Regions from separate parts of the Streptomyces sp. x-19 genome, predicted to be linked through region 1. Evidence: riboswitches for the same ligand, from Rfam matches in the RefSeq annotation. Region 1 holds a riboswitch; the other holds the start of a gene.
What was found. A riboswitch is a leader RNA that binds a small molecule or an ion and turns the genes downstream of it on or off. The one in region 1 is predicted to bind magnesium.

Region 1 (11,721 bases):
AACGGGTCAAGCACGACGCCGGGGCGGCCGACCGGGTACTGCTGGCCAGGCTGGTGTGCGGAGGCGACCAACGGGCGACCGATCTGGCCGCCGACGCCTTCCTGGACCTGTCCACCGTCAGCCGACAGGTGCGCTCGCTGGTCGAGCGCGGCCTGGTCGCGCGCCGACCGGATCCGGAGGACCGGCGCGGTTCGCTGCTGACCGCCACCGAGGCGGGGCGGGCCCGCTTCGAGGACTACCGGCGTCAGCGTGACGCCGAGTTGGCCGAGATCCTCGAAGCCTGGTCGGCGCAGGACCGGGCCGACCTGATCCGGCTGATGGGTCGGCTCAACAAGGACTTTGCAGAACGTCAACACGCACGGCCGGGCCCCGACGGAGACCAGGGCGCCACCGTGGAGCAGGGAGAGATACGTAGATGAGCACAGCCACCTCTCCGCCAGGGGCGCAAGCCAAGGCGATACCCGGGGCCGGGGGACTCAGCCACCGCCAGATCCTCACCATCCTCAGCGGCCTGATGCTGGGGATGTTCCTCGCCGCACTCGACCAGACGATCGTCAGCACGTCCATCCGGACCATCGCCGACGACCTGCACGGGCTCAGCGAGCAGGCCTGGGCGACCACGGCCTACCTGATCACCTCCACGATCGCCACCCCGCTGTACGGCAAGCTGTCCGACCTCCACGGCCGCAAGCCCTACTACCTGGCCGCGATCAGCATCTTCGTGGTGGGCTCGGTGCTCTGCACCTTCTCCACCTCGATGACCGAACTCGCCGGGTTCCGCGCCCTCCAGGGCCTGGGCGCCGGTGGTCTGATGTCGCTGGCACTGGCGATCATCGGTGACATCGTCCCGCCCCGGGAGCGCGCCCGGTACCAGGGCTACATGCTCGGCACGTTCGCCACCTCCAGCGTCGCCGGTCCGCTGATCGGCGGCGCGCTGGCCGGCCAGGCCAGCCTGCTCGGCATCACCGGCTGGCGCTGGGTCTTCCTGGTCAACGTGCCGATCGGCATCGTCGCGCTGTTCGTCGTCGCCAAGGTCCTCAACATCCCGCACACCCGCCGGAACCGCCGCATCGACTGGTGGGGCGCGCTCACCATCACCATCGGCGTCGTCCCGCTGCTGCTCGTCGCCGAGCAGGGCCGGGAGTGGGGCTGGACCTCGGCGGAGTCGATCTCCTGCTACGTCATCGGCGTGGTCGGGATCATCGCCTGGATCTTCGTGGAGCGCTGGATCGGTGACGACGCACTGATCCCGATGCGGCTGTTCCGCAACGGCACCTTCAGCAAGACCAGCCTGCTGTCCGTGCTGATCGGCATGGGCATGTTCGGCGGGATGCTGATGATCCCGCAGTACCTCCAGATCGTGAAGGGCGCCAGCCCCACCAAGTCGGGCCTGGAGATGCTGCCGCTGATGGCGGGCATGATGATCGCCTCCATCGTGTCCGGCCAGATCACCGCCAAGACCGGTCGCTACAAGATCTTCCCGATCGTCGGCACCGCCCTGATGGTCGCCGCCATGCTGCTCTTCCACTACCGGGTCCAGTGGGACACCGCGCTGTGGGAAACCATGGTCTACATGCTGGTCTTCGGTCTCGGCCTGGGCGGCTGCATGCAGACCCTGGTGCTGGCCGTGCAGAACGCGGTCCCGCCGCAGGACATGGGCGTGGCCACCGCCTCCTCCACGTTCTTCCGTCAGATGGGCGCCACCGCCGGTACCGCGATCTTCCTGTCGGTGCTGTTCAGCACGGTCGGCGACAAGATCGGCGACGCGTTCAAGAGCGCCGCGTCCACCGCGCGCTTCCAGAGCGCGCTCAAGGACCCCGCGGTCCTGCACGACCCGGCCAGCAAGCCGGTGCTGGACATGCTCAAGCACCCCACCGGTGGTGGCTCCTCGGGCGTGCTGAGCGACTCCTCGTTCATCCAGCACCTGGACCCGCGACTGGCCGAGCCGTTCAAGCGCGGCTTCGCCGACTCCATGCACACCGTCTTCCTGATGGGTGCCGTCGTCGTCGCGCTGGCCTTCGTGCTGATGTGGTTCATCAAGGAGGTGCCGCTGCGGCAGATCTCCGGCCTCCAGGCACGGGCCCAGGCGGAGGCCGAGGCCAACGGCGAGGTGCCGCCCGCGGCGGACGCCACTCCGGTCGCCGTCCCGGCCCCGGAGGCGGTCGTCCCGGCCGCCGTGGCCGCCGAGAGCGTCCCGGACGCCGCGTCCGGCGCGTTGATCAGCGGCACCGTCCGCGACAGCGGCGGCCGGCCGGTTCCCCAGGCCGCGGTCACCCTGATCAGCGTCGGCGGGCGGCAACTCGGCCGCACCACCACCGACGCGGACGGCGGCTACGCACTGCCGACCACCGGTCCCGGCACGTACGTGCTGATCGGCTCGGCGGGCGCCCGCAAGCCGCAGGCCCTGACCGTCGTGGTGGGCGCCGAAGCGGTCTCGTTCGACCTGACGCTCAGCGGCGCGGCCGGCCTGTCCGGCGAGGTCCGCGAGGAGAAGAACGACGACCCGGTCCCCGGTGCGCTGGTCGTGGCCACCGACGTCCGCGGCGAGGTCGTGGCCTCCGGAGTCGTCGGCCAGGACGGCGGATTCGCGTTCGACGAACTGACCCCGGGCAGCTACACCCTGGCGGTCAGCGCAGAGCGCCACCGTCCGTCGGCCCTCCAGGTCGAGGTCGCCGCCAGCTCCCGCAACTGGTACGAGGTCCGGCTGACGCTGGGCGCGCAGGTCCGCGGCACCGTCCGGACCGCCCAGGGCAACTCGGTCGACGACGCCCGGGTGACCCTGCTGGACCCGGCGGGCAACGTCGTCGGCAGCGCCACCAGCGGTCACGACGGTGAGTACGTCTTCACCGACCTCGACAGCGGCGAGTACACGCTGATCGCCAGCGGCTATCCGCCGGCCGCCACCCCGCTGCGGCTGACCGCCTCCGGACAGGCCGAGTGCGACATCGAGCTCAGCCACGACACGGCGAACTGACACCCGTCACGGCGGTACGGCGAGGGCCCGGCGACTTCGGTCGCCGGGCCCTCGCCGCGTGCTGGCGGGCTCCCAGACCGTGCCTGGGGGAGCGTGGCGCAGGTCCGACGGGCCGGCCGGACGGCTGCCGGCGCCCGGCCCCGCGCGCATGAAGTGCACACGGTGGTGGGCCGGGGCTAGCTTGAAGAAGGAGGAGGCACTCACACCTGACCGCGCACGCCAGGCGCCGACACCGCGAGGCGCGTCCGGTCGTGCGTGAGCCGGTGGCCTCCTGAGGCGAGGGAGGCACCCATGTCAGACTTGATCATGATCGGGTACGACAGCGCGGAGCACGCCAGGCGGGCGGAGAGCCGCATCCTGGAGCTGGAACGCAAGCACGCCGTCGTCCTCACCGGCCTGGCCGTGGTCTCCGCCGACGCCGACGGGCACACCCACGTCGACACGCACGACGACATTCCACGCCGCGCCATCGCGACCTCGGCCACCGCGGGAGCACTGTGGGGCCTGGTCATGGGCATGCTGTTCCTCATGCCGGCCATCGGGCTGCTGGGCGCCGCACTGGGCGGACTGGCGGGCAAGCTCAACCAGTCCGGTCTCGACAAGCGGTTCCGCGACCGCGCCCACGAACTGCTCGAACCAGGCAAGGCCGCCGTCGTCGTCATGGCCACGAAGCTCAACGAGGGCCAGTTCGCCGCCGCCCTCCAGCCCTTGGGCGGAACGGTGCTGAAGACGTCCCTCTCGCAGTCCGACGAACACGAACTGGTACAGCAACTCGTCGGGGCCCCGCAGGCGGCCTGAACGAAGCGGAGCTCCGGCCCGCCCGCCGTCGCCGAACCGCCCGGCAGCCGTGCCGCCGACGAGGCCGCGGCCACCGCCCACCTGCACCGCCGCAGCGTCGCACCGCACCGCCGGCCCCCGGCTGGACCGCGGCGCGCTGCGGCCCCGGGCACCCCCGCTTAGGCTGCCGAGCATGAGCCAGCGAATCACCGGACGGTCCCCGTCCCGCGCCCACAACGGTGAACGACGCGGACGTCGGGCATGAGTCCGCACTTCGACGTGGTGGTCCTGGGCGCCGGCCCGGGTGGGTACGTCGCGGCCATCCGGGCCGCCCAACTCGGCCTGCGCACGGCGATCGTCGAGGCCAAGTACTGGGGCGGGGTCTGCCTCAACATCGGCTGCGTCCCGTCGAAGGCGCTGCTCCGCAACGCCGAGATCGCCCACCTCGTCAACCGGGAGGCGAAGACCTTCGGGATGCACGTCGAGGGCAGCGTCACCTTCGACTACCGGGAGGCGTACCTGCGCAGCCGCAAGGTGGCCGACGGCCGGGCCAAGGGCGTGCGCTTCCTGATGAAGAAGAACAAGATCGAGCAGTTCGAGGGGGTCGGCGCGTTCATCGACCCGCACACCCTGCACGTCACCCTGGGCGACGGCCGGACCGAGACCCTGTCGTTCGACCACGCGATCATCGCCACCGGCTCGGTGACCCGACTGCTGCCCGGCACCTCGCTCAGCCGCCGGGTGGTGACCTACGAGGAGCAGATCCTCTCCGACGAACTGCCGCGGAGCATCGTCATCGCCGGCGCGGGCGCCATCGGTGTCGAGTTCGCCTACGTCCTCCACAACTACGGCGTGGAGGTCACCCTCGTCGAGTTCCTGGACCGCGTCGTCCCGCTGGAGGATGCCGAAGTGTCCGCCGAACTCGCTCGGCGTTACCGCAAGTTGGGCATCAACGTCCTGCCGTCCACCCGTGTCGAGGGGATCGACGACTCCGGGGAGCGGGTGCGCGTCACGGTCACCACCGGCGGCCAGCGCCAGACCCTGGAGACCGACCAGGTCCTCCAGGCCATCGGATTCCAACCCCGCACCACCGGCTTCGGGTTGGAGAACACCGGCGTGCGGTTGACCGAGCGCGGCGCCATCGACGTCGACGGCCGGTGTCGGACGAACGTGCCGCACCTCTTCGCCATCGGGGACGTGACCGCCAAGCTGATGCTGGCGCACGCCGCCGAGGCGATGGGCATCGTGGCGGCGGAGACCATCGGCGGCGCGGAGACCATGGAACTGGACTACGTGATGATCCCGCGGGTGACGTTCTGCCAGCCGCAGATCGCCAGCTTCGGCTGGACCGAGGAACAGGCCCGCGACCGGGGCTTCGACGTCCGGGTGGCCAAGTTCCCGTTCACCGCCAACGCCAAGGCCCACGGCATCGGCGACACCGCGGGCTTCGCCAAGATCATCAGCGACGCCCGCCACGGCGAGATCATCGGCGCCCACCTCATCGGCCCCGAAGCCACCGAACTCCTCCCGGAACTGACGCTCGCCCAGAAGTGGGACCTCACCGTCCACGAGGTGGCCCGCAACGTCCACGGCCACCCCACCCTCGGCGAGGCGATCCAGGAAGCGATCCACGGCCTGGCGGGGCACATGATCAACATGTGAGCGCCGCGCACCTCCGCCAGGGCGCTGACCAGCGAGAAGCCGCCTCACCGGCGCCGCGCTCCCACCCGAGAGCACGGCCATCACCGCCTGCGCCACTTCTTCTCACGGGACGCATCTCAGAGCCACGATGGGAGGGGAAGGTGAGATGCCATGAGGATCGTGCCTGGCCGGAGGAATGCCGAGGTCATCGCCATGGTGGCGGTTCTGGTCGTGGCCGGCGCCGAGCTGCTGCTGATCGTTCTCGCCACCTCCCGGCAGCGCCCCGTGATCAGCGGCGTGCTGCTCGGCTCCGCCGCTGCAGGCGCCCTGGATGTCGCCGAGACGGGCCTCGTCGAGTACGGCACTGGTCCGCGGCGGGCGGACCGGGGGCGCCGGGCGGGCGACGGCCTCCTTCGCCGGGCGCTCGGTGCGGCGCTCCGGCGGCGACGGCGGTGGGGTCGGTGTTGGCGAGGGCTTCGGCACCGCCGGGCGTGACGTTTCCGGGACGCCGGGGTGGTCGGGCCGGCCGGGGGAAGTGGGGTGCTGTGGACCTGGGCCACACGCGCCACCAGGCCGGTGACCAGCGGATCGTCGCATGCGTACGGGGCAGGGATCGCATGGGTACCTCGTGGGTCACGTCCGGTCGGGAAGCGGTGGGAGGGGTAGGGGGTCAGACGGTGTTCCCGGAGCGGTTTCCGGGCAGCGGCTGAGGGCCCAACGCGTAGCCGATCCGATGCACGGTGCGGATCAGCGCCCGGTGGTCGGGGCCGAGCTTGCGGCGCAGCCGGGCGATGTGGACGTCTACGGTGCGCAGGTCGCCCATGGGTGCCTGCTGCCACACCAGTTCCATCAGCCGGCGGCGCGTGTGGATGCGGTCGGGGTAGGCGGCGAGATGGGCGATCAGCTCGAACTCCATACAGGTGAGGGGGAGTTGACGGCCTTCGATGGAGGCGCGTCGGATCGCGCAGTCGACGACGAGGCCGTCCACGCGGTACACGGGGGCCTGGGGCGGCTCCGTGGCCTCGGGGGTGTGCGGTGACCGCGGGACGGGCCAGGTCGTGTCCCGCACTCGTGGTGCGGGCGGGGTCGCCCGGTCGTGGTGGACGCGGTCGGCCGTGCGGTGGTTCATGGTCATGTCGTTTCCTGTCGGCTCGGTGTGTTGAGGACGGCCGTGCGTGGGGCGTGGGGCATGGGGCGTCGGAGGCGGCGCCGGCTTGGGGTGCTGGTGCGGCATGGCGGGCAGTGCTCACCTGCTCGCAGGAGCGGGCCGGATGGGGGAGGGGCGCCATGACCTCTCCGGGCAGGGAAGCGGGCGCGGGTCCCTACGGGTGCGGCGTCCGCGGAGCCGCTAGTGCCATGTGGCTTCGAGGCGGGGCCGGCCATCGGGGCCCGTGACGGTGTGCCAGTGGGCGTGCAGCCCAGTGGGCCGTTCCCGGCCGGTCGCCCCGGCCGCGGACGCCGGACGGGGCAGTGTGCGGACAACGGGGCTGTCGAGAGGGCTGTCGGCGATGCGCCGTAGCACTGCGGAGAGCAAGTCGCGTACGACGCGGCGGGTGTTCCCGCGGCGGAGGGCGGGCCGGTGGATGTGGACAGCGGTGAAGACGGACATGCGGGAGTCACCTCCGTGGGGCGGCGCGCTGTCGGCGTAGGACAGGCATGGCCGGGGGCGGGTGAACGGTGCGGTGGTGTGCGGGCTTCAGCGCCCGCGGGAGCTACGGAGCGTATCCGGCTCGGGTGGCCGAGGAGGCGGCTTCGGTGAGGCGATCGGCCGCGGGCAGCGGCAGGTCGGCGAAGCGGGCGAGCCAGTGGGCGTCGTGGCCCTGCTGGGCGAGGAGGTAGGCCAGGTGCACGCGCGGTTCGTACCTGGCGTGCGGGTCGCGGGGAAGGGGGCAGGTACCGGGGCCGTCGAGCAGGTACTCCCGCTCGGTGCCGTCCTGCAGGGCCAACCGCACACGCGGGCAGATGTGGCCGGTGGGGCTCGGGTCAGGACGTTCGTCGGTGGCGTGGTGGTGCCGCCGGGCCGGTGCGGTGAGCTTGGTGAGGTGCGGGAGAAGGCGCATGGGTGCCCTCCCATCTCCGTGAGGGGTCGGTGGGGTGGCGGCGGGCGGGGAGGTCCCGCCGCCACCCCGGCACGGGAGTGATCGGTCGTCGACGTGCGCGGGTCAGCTGCCGAGGGCAACCTGGACGATCTTGATGACGACCAGGACCGCCGCGACCAGCAGGTAGGTGCGCAGGGCTCCCATACCGATCTTGCGGCCGGTGGACATGACCGGCCGGGTCAGCGTCTCCAGCGGCGGCATCCGCCACGAGTCGCGGCCGGTGCGGTCGATGGGGTCTTCCTTGGTGGCGGTGCGCCGGCGGGTGAAGGCGTAGCCGGCGGCCAGTACCCCGGCGACGCCGCAGCCGGCCATGATGTCGAGGATGGCGGCCGCGCTGATGTCGGGGAAGAGCACCGAGGCGGTGAGGATGATCGACAGTGACACCAGGACGCCGACGACCGCCGCGGTGAAGGCGTTGGTCTTGGGCCCGTTCACCCACGGTCCGAGGACCTGCTTGTCGTTGCAGAGCAGCAGCAGGAAGACGGAGGCGGAGGGCAGCAGGACGCCGGCGAGGGTCTGCACGCCCTGGGTGAGCAGGCCGAGCGGGGAGCCGGGGATCAGCACGATGGTGGCCGCAGCGGCGACGAGGCCGGCGTAGACGGCGTAGAAGCCCTTGGCGCCCTTGACGCCCCGGTGCAGGGAGTGCTTCATCCCGAACACGTCACCGATCGCGTACGCGGTGGACAGCGACACCGCGAACGCGCCGATGATCGAGGCGTCCAGCAGGGCGATCGCGAAGAGGACACCGGCGACCTTGCCGGCCTTGGCCGAGATGCCGTTGATCAGGCCCGCGGTGTCGGTGAAGTCGCCGAAGCCCTTCGTCCCGGCGAACGCGGCGGCGACCAGGCCCATCAGGGCTGCGGCGCCGATGACGACGATGGCGATGCCGATCCACAGGTCGACCTTCTCGTACTTCATGAAGCGCGGGGTGATGCGCTTGTCGATCACGTAGGACTGCTGGAAGAACAGCTGCCAGGGCGCCACGGTGGTGCCCACGATCCCGATGATCAGCAACATGACGGTGGCCAACTCGCCGCTGCCGCCAGGGATGACCGGGGTCACGAAGTCGTGGGCCATCTGCGACGTCTTGGGATGGAGCATGAAGTAGAGCGGGACCAGGAGGAGCGAGGCGGCGCACAGGGCGACGGCGATCCGCTCGAAGCGGCGGAAGGACCCGGTGAAGGCGGAAGCGATGATGACGGCTGCGGCCAGGACCACCGAGGCCGTCTTCGGCAGCCCCAGGTAGTCGGCGGCCATGGTGATGCCGATGAACTCGGTGACCAGCGTCAGCGCGTTGAGCAGGAACAGGTCGATGACACTGAACGCGCCCCAGAACTTCCCGAACCGCTCCAGGATCAGGCGCGCGTGCCCCACTCCGGTCACCGCGCCGAGACGCAGCACCATCTCCTGGTTGACGTACAGGACGGGGACGAGCAGGAGCAGGGTCCACAGCAGCTGCGTGCCGTAGTTCTGTCCGGCCTGGCCGTACGTGGCGAAGGCGCCGGCGTCGTTGTCGCCGACCATCACGATCAGGCCGGGGCCGACTATCGCCAACAACGTCTTGAGCTTGGCGGACAGACCCCGGCGTTCGCCGGTGTCGTCGTGCTTGATGGTGCCGAGCGCACCGCGGATGTCGCCCACGTGCGCGTCGTCGAGGACGGCGCTGCGCGGTGCGGGAACAGTCTTGTCGTTGATCAGGCTGGTCATGGCGGGCCTCCCAATTCCCCCGTTGGGGAGCGGTGTTGAGGGCGCGCGGGAGCCGTCCCGTTGCGAGCGCGCAGCCCGGACACCCGGGACGGCGAAGGCCGTACGGGTGCCTGGGGCGTGGAGGCGCGTGCGCGCGGGAGAGGTGGTTACCGCGTACCGGAGGTCGAGAAGGACATGCGAATCCGGATGACGGGCCTACTGTGGCCCGGACTACTGCAACTGCAGTCCATGTCTCTCGCCTCCTCCCGGCCGGAGCGCACGTGGGCGCTGGACGACGCGGCAAGGAGCAGACCGGTCCCGATGACCGGTTCACCCCAACTCGTCAGAGCTTTGGCACTGCACGGCGTATTCCGCTTGTGGGGAAGCCACTTGGGGTCACCCCTTAGGCCGGGGAGACCTGTCCTGAACCTGGGCGTCTCTCGACGTCGTCGGGTCAGTGGCCTGTGTCCGTGCAGACGCCTCACCGAACGAGGTGCCTTCTTCAAACCTCCAGAAGCATAACGGCATAGTTGCGAGATCACGCAACTGCTTGGCGAAGTCTTGACGCGCCTCGCCACGGAACCCGTTCCCGGCCGCAGTCGTCGGAGTCCGTTGCCCGCCCAGGGGCCGGTCCGCAGCACAGAACGCCTGGGCGGACAGGTCCAGGGCGTCGAAGTCGAGGGTGAGTACGCCGACGGCGGGGTGACGGAAGGACTTGCGGCCGGTGTGGTGCAGGCGCACGTTGTGTTTGGCCCAGGCGGTGCGGAATTCCTCGCTGCGGGTGACGAGTTCACCGATCAGCTGCGTCAGGTCGTTGTCGTGCGGGGCGCGCCCGGCCTCGGTGCGCAGCAGGGACACGGTGGTGTTCAGGGATTGCTCCCAGTCGGGGAAGAAGTCGCGGCCGAGCGGGTCGAGGAACTGGAAGCGGGCGATGTTGGCCTGTTGGGCGGTGGGGTCGCGGAACAGGGGCGAGTACAGGGCGCGGCCGAGGGAGTTGGTGGCGAGGATGTCGAGGCGGCCGTTGCGGATGAAGGTCGGGGAGTCGGTCATGGAGTGCAGGACGCGCAGGACGCTGTCGGGGAGCGGGCCGCGGGCGCGCCTGCGGTGGGCCGGGCGTTTGGCGGCGGCGCGGGCCAGGTCGTAGAGGTGGGCGCGTTCGGCCTCGTCGAGATGGAGGGCGTTGGCGACGGCGTCGAGGACTTCTTCCGAGGCCCCGGTGATACGGCCGCGTCCCAGGCGGACGTAGTAGTCGACGCTGACGCCGGCGAGCATGGCGACTTCCTCGCGGCGCAGGCCCTTTACCCGGCGGTTGGTGCCGTAGGCGGGCAGCCCGGCCTGCTGGGGGGTGATCTTGGCGCGGCGGGAGGCCAGGAACTCGCGGATGTCGCTCTCGATGCTCACGCCTTCCACGCTAAGCCGGGCAGCGGTGGCCTGAGGTGCGGCCGATCTCCACTGCGCCGATCTCACGGGGCTCGCCGCCGACAGGAAGGGCGAGCGCGAACGTGGAACGGTATCTGACGCTATGTCAACTATCTTTCGCCGGCAGGGCGTCGGTGCCCGCCGCCTGGCCTGTGACACCCGCGACGGCGACGGCCGAGCCTGCTGCGGTCGCCGTCCCCCGGGTGCCCCGGCATGCACCGGGGCACCCGGACTCAGGCTCCGGTCAGCTCTTGGGCAGCAGGACGGTGTCGATGATGTAGACGGTGGTGTTGGCGGTCTGCACGTTGCCACAGACGACCTTGGCGGAGCCGTCGACCGTGTAGTTCTCGCCGGAGCCGGACGTGGTGAGCTTGTTCTTCGCCAGCGTCTCGTACGAGCCGTCAGCGAGCTTGGCCGGGGCGATCTTCTCACCGACGACGTGGCCGGTGAGGAACTTGGTCGTCATCGTCTTGTCAGTCAGGACCTTGTCCAGCCGGGCCTTGGGAATCTTGTTGGTGATCGATGCGCGTCCGGCCACAGCATCATCGCCTGGCCGTCTTCGACCGGTCCGCTCGGCGCGCCGAGGCCGCCGGCCGCTGTTGGTGGCGGGGCCGCCTGCTGGCGTGGCTGGCAGCCCCATGAGCCGTTCCCATCCCGGCTGGCGGTTCGGTCCGCGCGTTCTCGTCGAGGCCGCTCGTCGTCTCCTGCGATCCGGCCGAGTCAGGGCCGGTCAGGCGTGCGGTGACAGGCCGTCGTCCACGGGGATGTCCTGGGCCTCCAGGGTGATGCCGGAGTTCCTGGCCTGTTCGAGGATCAGGGCGGCGAAGTCCTCCTCGACGTGCCCCGCGCCGATGGCACCCGCGATCAGCTGAGCGGTGGCGGCGGCGAGCGGCATCGGGACCTCCAGCTCGCGGGCGGCAGAAAGCCCCAGGTCGAAGTCCTTGCGCAACAGCGGCATGGTGAACGTCGGTGTGAAGTCCAGGTTGACCAGCGCGGGCGACTTGTAGCGGGTGTAGAGCGAACCCAGCACGGATGCGTTGAGGAATTCCAGGAAGGCGGAACGGCTGACACCGCCCTTCTCCGCGAGAACGGTGATCTCGGCGAGCGACTGGGTGACGACGCCGA
Region 2 (11,721 bases), on a different contig from region 1:
CTGGCCGGTGCGGCCGAAGCCGGTGACGATCTCGTCGAACACGAGCAGGATGTCGTGCCGGTCGCAGATGTCGCGGAGCCGGGCGAAGTAGTCGGCCGACGGGATCGCCATCCCGCGCAGGTGGATGACCGGTTCGATGACCAGGGCGGCCACCGAGTCGGCGCCCTCGGCCTCGATGGTCCGCTCGATCATCTCCGCGGCCAGCGCGGCGGACCGGTCCGGTGCGACGCCCCAGAACTCCTCCAGGCAGTCCGGCGGCCAGACGTGGACGACGCCGGGCAGCCCCGGGCCGAAGCGGCTGACGTCGGGCCGGCCGGTCAGGGTGAGCGAGCCGAAGGTGGCCCCGTGGTAGCCGTGGTAGTGGCTGAGCACCTTGACCTTGTCGGGCCGGCCGTGCGAGCGGTGGTAGAGGCGGGCCAGCCGGATGGCGGCCTCGATGCTCTCCGATCCGCCGTTGACCAGCTTGGCGGCCGTGATGCCCTCGGGGGCCAGGTCGACCAGGGCCCGGGCCAGGTCGAGCGCGGCCTGGTTGGCGCCGTGCAGCGGGGGGTTGAACGGCATGGTGTGCAGCTGCTGTTGGACGGCCTGGGCGATGGGCTCGCAGTCGTACCCGAAGCAGGACACGAACACGCCCGACATGGCGTCCAGGAAGCTGCGCCCGGTCGCGTCGGTCAGGCGGACGCCCTTGGCGGAGCTGAAGAGCAGCGAGTCTGTGGAGTGGGGGACCTCGAAGCAGTAGGCGGACAGGTCGGTCGGCCACGGCGAAGCCGCGGACTCCTGTGCGGGCATGCGGGAACTCTTTCTGTGCGGGGGATGAGCAACGGAGCACTCTGCGGAGGCGACCGCAGTGAGTGACGAGGCGTCAGAAAGATGGGGGAGGACGGTGCCGGGTCGCCGCGCGGGCCCGGTCAGTGGCCGTCCGGGTACCGGTCCGGCGTCCTCACCGGGCGGGCGCCGACGGGGCGGGAGCGGTCAGCAGGCGGTGGATCTCCCCGCGGCGCGCCGGCGACAGCAGGTCGAAGTAGCCGAGCCAGACGGGGCTGAGGATGTTCCGTTCCAGGATGTCCTTGGCGATGTCGACGATCACCGGCAGTGAGTGGGCCACGAGCAGCGGCATCAACAGCCGTTCCTCGCCCGGCCGCAGCAGCCCGCGGTCGGTCGCGGTCCGGGTGAACGCGGTCAGCGACCGGCGCCGTTCCGCGGGCTCGGCGATGCGTCCGGCGGCCTCGGCCAGCCAGGCCAGGTCCAGGAGCCGGTCGCCGACGTGCACGTTGTCGAAGTCGAGGACGCCTTGGACCCGCGGCCGGCCGCGGGGACCGTCGTCGGTGAGCACGAAGTGGTGGTGGTGCAGGTCGCTGTGGACGACCGCGGGTCGGGGCACGGGGTCCCCGACGGCGGGCACGTCGGCCTGCCGTGGGAGGTGTCCGGCCGCCACCGTCTCGCGCAGCACCGAGGCCGCTGCGCGGTGCCAGTCGCCCTCGCCCTCCTCGGCCAGGGGCAGCAGCCGCTCCTCGGCGTCCCGGAGCGCCGTCGGCCAGTGCTCCTCGTCGACCAGCCGGGGCAGCGGGATCGGTGCCAGTTCCTCCGACCACCCCGGCGGCAACCGGTCCAGGGCGGTGCGCAGGTCCAACCCGGTGCGGACCACCTCCCGTGCCTCGGCGGGGGTGAACCACGCCACGGAGGCGCCGTCCAGGCAGGGGCTGAGTTCGCACACCAGGCCCTGGCACCACACGCTGGTGGCGCCGTCCGCCGCCGGCACGGCCGCCGGAACGGGGACTCCCAGACCCCGGCAGTGTGCCGCGATCCGCTCCTTGAGCGGGTAGAAGCGGCGCTGTCGCGCGGCGTCGGGGTTCAACTGGACCTTCAGCACATGACCGTTGCCGGGCAGGTCGACGTGCCACAGTCCGGCGGTGTGGCTGAGCGGCGCGGCCCCGTCGGACACGAGAGGCCGGACCGGCAGTCCGGCCCAGGGCCCGCCCCAGGCCGCCGCCAGCACGCCGCGCACCCACTCCGCGCTGCCCGGCGGCGCGTCACCGGGCACCGAGAGGACCTCCCGGTCGTGCTCCTGCCGTTCCTGACTGTGCATGTCGTCCCTGTTCGCGAGGCGGCTACGGGTGCCACTCCACCGCATTCGTCCGCCTCCGGACCAGATCCGAACGGTCCCTTCCCCGGGGCAGGGGCCGCTGCCCGATCGACGCCCCCCTGCCCGCCGACCGACCCGTCCCGCGCCCGGCCGCGGAGTCCTGCCCGCCCCGCCCGGCGTCCGCGGCCACCCCGTGCCGCCGCCGGTCGCGGCTGCGCACGGTCGATGGCCTGACGGTCCTCGACCGGCCGGCCACCCGCCCTGCCCTCCCGTCAGGACCGAACGGCCCGCCGGCGTTGCCCGAACGGTCCTCGCCCGGCTGCCCGATCGTCGGCGACGGCCCCGGCCGCAGCCACCCCGCCCACCCGGCAGGCGGCCGTGCCGGCCCGCCGGCCCCGCCCCGAGCGGGCGCAACGCACGGCACCTGGCGGGCCACGCCCCAGGGCAGGCGCCGTTACGCGCCCCTCAGCGGCCTGCGACTACCGGTCGGTCCCCGCACCGGGGTCGTCGAGGAGGCGCGCGATGTCGCGCACCAGCGCCTGCGGGTCGACGCCCTTGGCGTCCACCTCAAGGGTGCGGCCGTCCCGGGTGCTCAGGGTGATCCGGAGGTCGGAGCGCCGTTGGGCGATCCAGGTGGCCAGGCAGTTGGCCAGCACCGCGCCCACGCCTCCGGAGCCGACGGCCACCGCGAGCACGTCCAGCGCCCCGCCCATCTCGCCGGGTGCGGGCGGGGAGTGCACCGCCCGCACCCGGCCGCGCAGCCCGTCCTCATGGCGCAACCAGTCCATCAGGGAGGGCAGTTGGTCCGCGGCGCCCGGTAGGCGCAACCACAGTTCCGGTACTCCGTCGGTCATCACGCGACCATCCTGGCCGATGCGCGCGCCGCCCGGTCGTGGTCCGCGAAAAACGGTCGTGCCGCAGTGCTGTCGGAGTCCGGGCGGGGCGGTCGCGGCTCCGGACGGCGCTCCCTGCCACCTCACGCCAACGCGGACTGTTCGGGGGCGACCTCGGACGCGTCGAGGTGCCAGTGCAGGTCGCGGACGTCCGGTTCCAGGGAGAGTCGGGCGATGACCTGTTCCAGGGCCTGGGCGAGGTCGCCGGAGACGGTCACCGAGGCGCGGATGCCGGTGGTGTCCTCGGCGTCGCGCCGGGCCCGCAGGCCGATGGGGGTCAGGCCGGACGAGGTGAGGGCCTGGAGCAGGAGGGCGCGGATGTGCGTCTCCGCGCGGCGCTCGCAGACCACGTGCACGGTGGCGAGGACGGCCGCGTCGGGGTCGGATCCGGACGCCGGGGCCCGGTCCAGGAGTCGTCCCGCCGGGCGCAGCACGAGGTGCACGGCGAGGACGGCGAGGGTGCCGAGGACGGCGAGTTCGAGGCGCCCGGAGGCGGCCAGCACGCCGACCGCCGCCGAGCACCACAGGGTGGCGGCGGTGTTCAGGCCGCGCACCCCCGCCCCGTCGCGCAGGATCACCCCGCCGCCGAGGAAGCCGATGCCGGAGACCACGTACGAGGCGACGCGGGTGGGGCTGCCGGAGTCCCCGACGGCGGTGCTGTAGAGGACGAAGAGCGTGGCCCCGGCCGCGACCAGGGCGTTGGTGCGCAGTCCCGCCATCCTGGCGCGCCACTGGCGCTCGACACCGATGAGCGCTCCGCAGGCCACGCCGGTGGCGAGTCGGACAAGGAAGTCGACGACGGTCAGGGTGTGCATGGGAGCACCTCCTCGGGAACGGGTGGGGTGGGGGACGGGTGTCGGCGCCGGGCCGGAAACCTCACTGGCCGAGCGCCACTTGGACGAGCTTGACGACGACCAGGACCATGGCGAGCAGCAGGTACGTCCGCAGCGCGGTCAGGCCGATCTTGTGTCCGGTGGAGAGCACCGGCCGGGTCAGCTCCGCCAGGGGCGGCATCCGCCAGTCCTCGCGGCCGGTGCGGTCCACCGGACGCCTGCCGCGCGCCCAGCCCTTGCGGCGCCGCCGCAGTTCCGCGTACCCGAGCGCCAGCACCCCGGCCGCGCCGCAGCCCGCCATGAGGGTGAGGATGCTGCCCGCGTCGATGTCCGGGAAGAGGACCGCGGCGGTGAGGATCACCGAGAGGGTGACCAGGACGCCGACGACGGCGGCGGTGAAGGCGTTGGTGCGGGGGCCGTTGACCCACGGGCCGAGCACCGCCCGGTCGTTGCACAGGAGCAGCAGGAAGACGGAGGCGGACGGCAGCAGCACCCCGGCCAGGGTCTGCACGCCCTCGGTGAGCAGGCCCAGCGGCGACCCGGGGATCAGCACGATCGTGGCGGCCGCGGCGACCAGCCCCGCGTAGACGGCGTAGAAGCCCTTGGCGCCGCCGACGCCGCGGTGCAGGGAGTGCCGGATGCCGAAGACGTCGCCGATGGCGTACGCGGTGGACAGGGACACCGCGAAGGCGCCGATGATCGAGGCGTCCAGCAGGGCGATGGCGAACAGCACCCCGGCGAGCTTGCCGGCGTGGGCGGTCAGGCCGTGCGCGATGCCGGCGGTGTCGGTGAAGGCTCCGGCGCCCGCGGTGCCGGCGAAGGCGGCGGCGGTGCACCCCATCAGGGCGGCGGCGCCGAGCACCACGATGGCGATGCCGATCCACAGGTCGGCCTTCTCGTAGCCCATGAAGCGCGGGGTGATCCGCTTGTCGATGACGTAGGACTGCTGGAAGAAGAGCTGCCAGGGCGCGACGGTGGTGCCGACGATGCCGATGATCAGCAGCATCACCGCGGACGGTCCGCCGGGTCCGCCGGGCAGGTGCGGGACGACGAAGTCGTGGGCCATCTGCCCGGTGGACGGGTGGACCAGGAAGTACAGCGGGACGAGCAGCAGGGACGCCGCGCACAGGGTGATGGCGATCCGTTCGAACCTGCGGAACGACCCGGTGAAGGCGGAGGCGATGATGACGGCCGCGGCCAGCAGGACCGCGCCGACCTTGGGCAGCCCCAGGTACCCGGCGGCGAGGGTGATGCCGATGAACTCCGTCACCAGCGTCAGCGCGTTGAGCAGGAACAGGTCGATGACGGAGAAGGCGCCCCAGAACTTCCCGAACCGCTCCAGGATGAGCCGGGCGTGCCCCACTCCGGTGACGGCGCCGAGCCGGAGCACCATCTCCTGGTTGACGTAGAGCACCGGGACGAGCAGCAGCAGGGTCCACAGCAGGTGGGTGCCGTAGTTCTGGCCGGCCTGGCCGTAGGTGGTGAAGGCACCGGCGTCGTTGTCGCCGACCATCACGATCAGGCCGGGGCCGACGACGGCGAGCAGGGTCTTGAGCTTGGCGGACAGGCCCCGGCGCGGGGCGGTGTCGTCGTGCCGGATGGTGCCGAGCGCGCCGCGGATGTCACCGGTGTGCGCGTCGTCGAGCACGGCGGTGGGGTGCGGTGCGGGGGCCGTGGTGCGGACGGTGGTCTCGGTCATGGCGACCTCCCAAGTCCCCCGGGCGGGGGAGGTGTTGGGGGCGCGAGGCAGCCGTCTTCCCTGCGCGGGAGCGCAGCACGGCGACCCGTGTCGGCGCATGGCCGTACGGGGGCGTGGTGCGGCGGGGAGGCCGCGCAGGGAAGGTGGCTACCGCGTGCCGGAAGAATGCGAGGGCAAGCGGAGGTGGGGCCGATGATGGCCCGGACTACTGCAATCCATGTCTCTCGCCTCCTTCCGGCCGGGGCGCACGGGACGCGCCGTCGTCGATCCGGCAAGGAGCGGCCGGTCACCGTCGACCGGCTCACCCCCACTCGTCAGAGCTTTGGCACGTCACGGCGTAGCCCCGGGTGGGGCAGCCACTTGGGGTCACCCCTTGGGCCGGGGAGACCTGTCCTGATCCGGAGCGTCTCTCGACGGGTGGGATCAGTGGCCTGTGTCCGTGACGACGCCTCACCGAACGAGGTGCGTGCTTCGTCAAACCTCTAGGAGTCTAGACCCTGTCGATGGACACTTGCGCAATCGCGCAAGTTTTTGACCGACTCTTAACCCCGCGGCGGACCGCCCGGCCGCCCCGGTCCGACGTGCTGGACACCGCGTCGACCTCGGGTGAGCATGAGCCGCATGTCCCAGGACCCCGAGCCCGGCACGCCGGGCGAATCCGGTACCGAAGCCGAGCGGTTGGACCGCATCGAGGCGCTGCTGGCGCCCGCCGTCGCGGGGGTGGCGGAGGCGGGGCACCGGCTGCGCCCGGCCTGGCGGCGGGTCACCCGCGGTGAGCCCCGCTGGCCCTCGACGTGCGCGGTGCTGCTGGCGGCGGCGTTGCAGTGGCTGCTGCCGGAGCGGTTGGCGATCCATCCGGAGTGGCTGCTGCCGGGGCTGGAGATCGCGCTGCTGCTCGTGCTGGTGCTGGCCGACCCGTACCGCATCGAGCGGGTCTCGTGGCTCTACCGGGGGGCGGGGCTGGTGCTGATCGCGATGATCAGCACCGCGAACGGCTGGTCCGCGGTGCACCTGGTGATCGGCCTGGTCCGCGGTACGGAGGGCAGCGACGCCGGACCGCTGTTGGCGACCGGCGGCAGCATCTGGGCCACCAACGTGATCGTCTTCGCGCTCTGGTACTGGGAGTGGGACCGCGGCGGGCCGGTCGCCCGGGTCCACGCGGTGCGCCGCTACCCGGACTTCCTCTTCCCGCAGATGGCGACGCCGGAGCTGGCCCCGGAGCACTGGGAGCCGCAGTTCGCCGACTACCTGTACCTGTCGTTCACCAACGCCACCGCCTTCAGTCCCACCGACGTGATGCCGCTGACCCGCTGGGCGAAGCTGCTGATGCTGGTGCAGTCGGCGGTCTCGTTGCTGACCGTCGTCCTGGTGGTGGCCCGGGCCGTGAACATCCTCAAGTAGGCGGCGCCGGCGCCCCGTTGGTCGACGTTCGCGGGTGTCTCGGGGTGTACCGGACGCACGGCGAGGGTATGGCCGCGTCATGACACCGCGATGAGGTCGGCGTGAGAAGTCGATGAATATGTGCTCAGTTGCGCAATCATTTAGACAAGGCTTGACCGGTTGACCCGTGACCGATCGGGATCACGGTCCTGACCTGCGGTTTTGTCGGCGCGGGGGAGTGGTGCCGAAAACAATCCCCGGCCGGAGTCAATTCTTTCCCACGCCGTGGTCAGGCGCCGCGGCCGCTTTCCCGGCGCTGCCTGCCCAAGCGCCCGATGGCCGCATTCACAGCACGTTCGAATTGCGGAACAGATCGCCCGGCAGGCGAACCCCCTGCCTGAGCAGCGACATCTCTAGGGGCGAACGTCCGAGGGTCATCCACCCACCGGCACCGAACAGAGGCATATCGATGTCGTCGCCCCTTCTCGAATCGTCCTTCGAGCCGTCCGAACCAGTGCCCCAACGGGCCCTGTACCGCACCGCCGGCACCCCGGCCCCGCGGACCCTGCTCGACGTGCTCGATGCCACCGCCGCCGCACATCCCCAGGCGATCGCCCTCGACACGGGCTCCGAGGCGCTCACCTACCGCGACCTGTGTATCGAGATCGAACGCCGCGCACGGCAGCTCAGGGACCGTGGCATCGGTCCCGGCGACCGGGTCGGAGTCCGCGTCCCCTCCGGGACCGCCGAGCTGTACCTGTCCATCCTCGCCGTCCTGCGCAGCGGAGCGGCCTACGTGCCGGTCGACGCCGACGACCCCGACGAGCGGGCCGCCACCGTCTTCCGTGAGGCCGCCGTCTGCGCCGTCCTCGGCCCCGACGGCCCGCTGCCCGGCCCGGCCCGGCCCCTCGGCGACCCGCGTTCCGCGGGCCCCCACGACGACGCCTGGATCATCTTCACTTCGGGTTCGACCGGCGCGCCCAAGGGCGTGGCGGTCAGCCACCGCTCCGCCGCCGCCTTCGTCGACGCCGAGGCCGCCCTGTTCTGCCAGGACCGGCCGTTGGGCCCCGGCGACCGGGTGCTGGCCGGGCTGTCCGTCGCCTTCGACGCCTCCTGCGAGGAGATGTGGCTCGCCTGGCGGTACGGCGCCTGCCTGGTGCCCGCACCCCGCGCGCTGGTCCGGGCCGGCCACGAACTCGGCCCCTGGCTCGTCGAGCGCGGCATCACCGTCGTCTCCACCGTGCCCACCCTCGCCGCGCTCTGGCCGGACGAGGCGATGCGCCGGGTCCGCCTGCTGATCGTCGGCGGCGAATCCTGCCCGGCCGGGCTCGTCGACCGCTTCGCCGGACCCGGCCGCGAGATGTGGAACACCTACGGCCCGACCGAGACCACCGTCGTCGCCTGCGCCGCCCGCCTGCTGCCGGGCGAGCCGGTCCGCATCGGCCTGCCCCTGGAGGGCTGGCAGCTCGCCGTCGTCGACCGCACCGGGCAGCCGGTGCCCTTCGGCGCCGAGGGCGAACTGCTGATCAGCGGCGTCGGCACGGCCCGCTACCTCGACCCCGCCAAGGACGCCGAACGGTTCCGGCCCGATGACGCCCTGGGGGCCGCCCGCGTCTACCGCACCGGAGACCTGGTCCGGGCCGAACCCGAGGGCCTGCTCTTCGTCGGCCGCGCCGACGACCAGATCAAACTCGGCGGCCGGCGCATCGAGCTGGGCGAGATCGACGCCGCCCTGGCCGCCCTGCCCGGCGTCCGCGGGGCCGCCGCGGCCGTCCAGACGACGCCGGCCGGCACCCAGGTGCTGGTCGGCTACGTCGTTCCCGAGCAGCGCACCGCCGACGGTTCCAGCTTCCAGCAGGACAAGGCCCGCGCACTGCTCCAGGAACGCCTGCCCGCGCAGTTGGTCCCGGTCCTCGCGGAGGTCGAGTCCCTGCCCACCCGGACCTCCGGCAAGGTCGACCGCAAGGCGCTGCCCTGGCCGCTGCCGTCCGCCCCGGTCGACTCCGCCACCGGCGATCCGGCCGCGGCGCTGGACGGCACCACCGCCCGGCTCGCCGGGATCTGGCAGGAACTCCTCGGCGTCCGGCCCGGCCCGGACAGCGACTTCGTCTCCCTCGGCGGCACCAGCCTGGTCGCCGCCCGCATGGCGTCCCAGCTCCGCATCCACCACCCCGGCGTCTCGGTCGCCGACCTCTACCGCCACCCGGTGCTGCGCGACATGGCCGAGCACCTCGACTCGCTCGGCGGCCCGGTGGACGAGGTCCGCCCGGTCCGCCCCGTCCCGCGCCGCACCGGACTCGTCCAACTCCTCGTCCAGACCGGCCTGTACGGCATCGCCGGCCTGCGCGGGCTGGTCGGGCTCGCGCTCGCGGACAATGTCCTCGGCCTGCTCGCCCCACAGGTCTGGGCCCCGCACACCGCGTGGTGGCTGATCGTCGTCGGCTGGGTGGTGCTCTACAGCGCCCCGATGCGCTGCGCCCTCGGCGCACTGGCCGCCCGCACGCTCGCCGGCACCATCAAGCCCGGCGCCTACCCGCGCGGCGGCGCCACCCACCTGCGCCTGTGGACCGCCGAACGCGTCGTCGCCGCCTTCGGCGTCGCCTCCCTGCTCGGCACCCCCTGGGCGCGGCTCTACGCCCGGAGCCTGGGCTGCACCACCGGGCGGAACGTGGCGCTGCACACCATGCCGCCGGTCACCGGCCTCGCCGAACTCGGCGACGGCTGCAGCGTCGAACCCGAGGCCGACATCTCCGGCTGGTGGCTCGACGGCGACACCCTGCACATCGGCGCGGTCCGGATCGGCGCCGGCGCCCGCGTCGCCCACCGCAGCATGCTGATGCCCGGCGCCGTCGTCGGTCAGGGCGCCGAACTCGCCTCCGGCGCCTGCCTGAACGGTGAGATCCCCGACGGCGCCTCGTGGTCCGGCTCCCCGGCCCGCCCGGCCGGCGCCGCCGAGCGGATGGCCGGCGCCGCCTGGCCCGCCCCCGCCTGGCAGCGCTCGCGCCGCTGGAGCGCCGCCTACGGACTGGCCCTGCTGGGCCTGCCGCTGCTGGCCCTGCTGTCCACCGCGCCCGCCCTGGTCGGCGCGTACTTCCTGCTCCGCGACAGCGGCACCCTCGCCACCGCCGCGCTCCGCCTGCTGCTGGCCGTTCCGGTCTTCACGCTCCTGACCACCGGCTGCTCCCTCCTCGTCACCGCCGCCGTGGTGCGCCTCCTCGGCCGCGGCATCACGCCGGGGCTGCACCCCGCGAGTGGTGGCGTCGCCTGGCGCGCCTGGTTGGTGACCCGCCTCCTGGACGGCGCTCGCGGCAGCCTCTTCCCGCTCTACGCCAGCCTCGGCACCCCGCACTGGCTGCGGCTGCTCGGCGCCAAGGTCGGCCGGCACGCGGAGATCTCCACCGTGCTGCCGCTGCCCTCCCTGCTGCACGTCGAGGACGGCGCGTTCCTCGCCGACGACACCCTGGTGGCGCCCTTCGAACTCCGCGGCGGTTGGCTGCGGTTGGGGACTGTCCGGATCGGCCGCCGGGCCTTCGTCGGCAACTCCGGCATCGTCGACCCCGGCCACGACGTGCCCGACCACAGCCTGGTCGGCGTGCTCTCCAACGCCCCCGCCGACGGCGAGCCCGGCTCGTCCTGGCTGGGCCGGCCCGCCATGCCGCTGCCCCGGGTGGCGACCCAGGCCGACCCGACGCGCACCTTCGCACCGCCGCGCAAGCTGGTCCGGGCCCGTGCCGCCGTCGAGCTGTGCCGGGTGCTGCCGCTGATGTGCGGCCTGGCGCTCGCCGAGGGCGTGTTCCTCACCGAGCAGGACGCCTTCGCCCAGGGCGGCCTCGGTCTCGCCGCACTGGTCGGCGCCCCGCTGCTGCTGGCCTCGGGCCTCGTGGCGCTGCTCGTCACCACCCTCGCGAAGTGGCTGCTGGTCGGCCGCTTCACGGTGAGCGAGCACCCCCTGTGGTCGTCGTTCGTGTGGCGCAACGAGCTCTACGACACCTTCGTCGAATCGCTCGCCGTGCCGTCGATGGCCGGCGCGTTCACCGGCACCCCGGTCCTGAACTGGTGGCTGCGCACCCTCGGCGCCAAGATCGGGCGCGGGGTCTGGTTGGAGAGCTACTGGCTGCCGGAGACCGACCTGATCACCGTCGCCGACGGCGTCAGCGTCAACCGCGGCTGCGTCCTGCAGACCCACCTCTTCCACGACCGGATCATGCGGCTGGACACCGTCCGCCTCGCCGAGGGCTCCTCGCTCGGCCCGCACGGCATCGTGCTCCCCGGTACCGAGGTCGGGGCGCGCGCCTCGATCGCACCGTCGTCCCTGGTCATGCGCGGCGAGAGCGTCCCGGCCCACACCCGGTGGGCCGGCAACCCGATCGCCGGCGAACGCCCCACGCGCCCCGTCCCGGCACGCGCGGAGGGAGGTGCGGCCGCGTGACCCGATGCAGTCGGCGCGCCCTGATCCGGGGCGCCGCCCTGCTCCCGTTCGCCGCGACGGTCGCGGACGGCCCCGCCGGGCCGCGCCCGGCCCGCTACTTCCCGCGGCACGGCACCTACGCCCACGACACCGTCTCGTACGACCTGCACCTGGACTACCGCCCGGCCGACGGCGGCCTCGACGGGCGGGCGCGCATCGAGGCGGTGGCCAACGAGCCCCTGGACCGGGTGGAGTTGGACCTCTCCCGGCTCACCGCGCACACCGCCATGATCGACGGGGTCCGGGTCCGCGCCCGCCAGCAGAACGGGAAGCTGTACCTGGCCGCCCCGCACCCGCTCGCCACCGGCGCGCGGTTCACGGTGGACGTCGGCTACCGCGGTCGGCCCCGGCCGGTGCGCTCCCCG

Region 2: another riboswitch for magnesium. It lies ahead of ACLJT4_RS09505 (NRAMP family divalent metal transporter); the one in region 1 lies ahead of ACLJT4_RS14860 (NRAMP family divalent metal transporter).

Annotation. Positions count from the first base shown of each region.
Region 1 covers NZ_JAJPWK010000004.1:513,069-524,789, reverse strand. The annotation lists gene ACLJT4_RS14895 (MarR family winged helix-turn-helix transcriptional regulator) at 1-419, shown strand, start outside; gene ACLJT4_RS14890 (MFS transporter) at 416-2,974, shown strand; gene ACLJT4_RS14885 (DUF1269 domain-containing protein) at 3,266-3,772, shown strand; gene lpdA (dihydrolipoyl dehydrogenase) at 4,013-5,413, shown strand; gene ACLJT4_RS14875 (hypothetical protein) at 5,564-5,887, shown strand; gene ACLJT4_RS14870 (winged helix-turn-helix domain-containing protein) at 6,063-6,527, opposite strand; gene ACLJT4_RS14865 (hypothetical protein) at 7,105-7,452, opposite strand; gene ACLJT4_RS14860 (NRAMP family divalent metal transporter) at 7,555-9,198, opposite strand; M-box (ykoK) riboswitch at 9,505-9,677, opposite strand; partial or broken gene ACLJT4_RS14855 (helix-turn-helix transcriptional regulator) at 9,826-10,578, opposite strand; partial or broken gene ACLJT4_RS14850 (fasciclin domain-containing protein) at 10,841-11,149, opposite strand; gene ACLJT4_RS14845 (NAD(P)-dependent oxidoreductase) at 11,327-11,721, opposite strand, start outside.
Region 2 covers NZ_JAJPWK010000003.1:183,656-195,376, reverse strand. The annotation lists gene ACLJT4_RS09525 (aspartate aminotransferase family protein) at 1-789, opposite strand, end outside; gene ACLJT4_RS09520 (aminoglycoside phosphotransferase family protein) at 941-2,086, opposite strand; gene ACLJT4_RS09515 (effector-associated constant component EACC1) at 2,563-2,937, opposite strand; gene ACLJT4_RS09510 (MgtC/SapB family protein) at 3,060-3,791, opposite strand; gene ACLJT4_RS09505 (NRAMP family divalent metal transporter) at 3,853-5,508, opposite strand; M-box (ykoK) riboswitch at 5,807-5,977, opposite strand; gene ACLJT4_RS09500 (hypothetical protein) at 6,130-6,909, shown strand; gene pls (epsilon-poly-L-lysine synthase Pls) at 7,358-11,317, shown strand; gene ACLJT4_RS09490 (M1 family metallopeptidase) at 11,314-11,721, shown strand, end outside.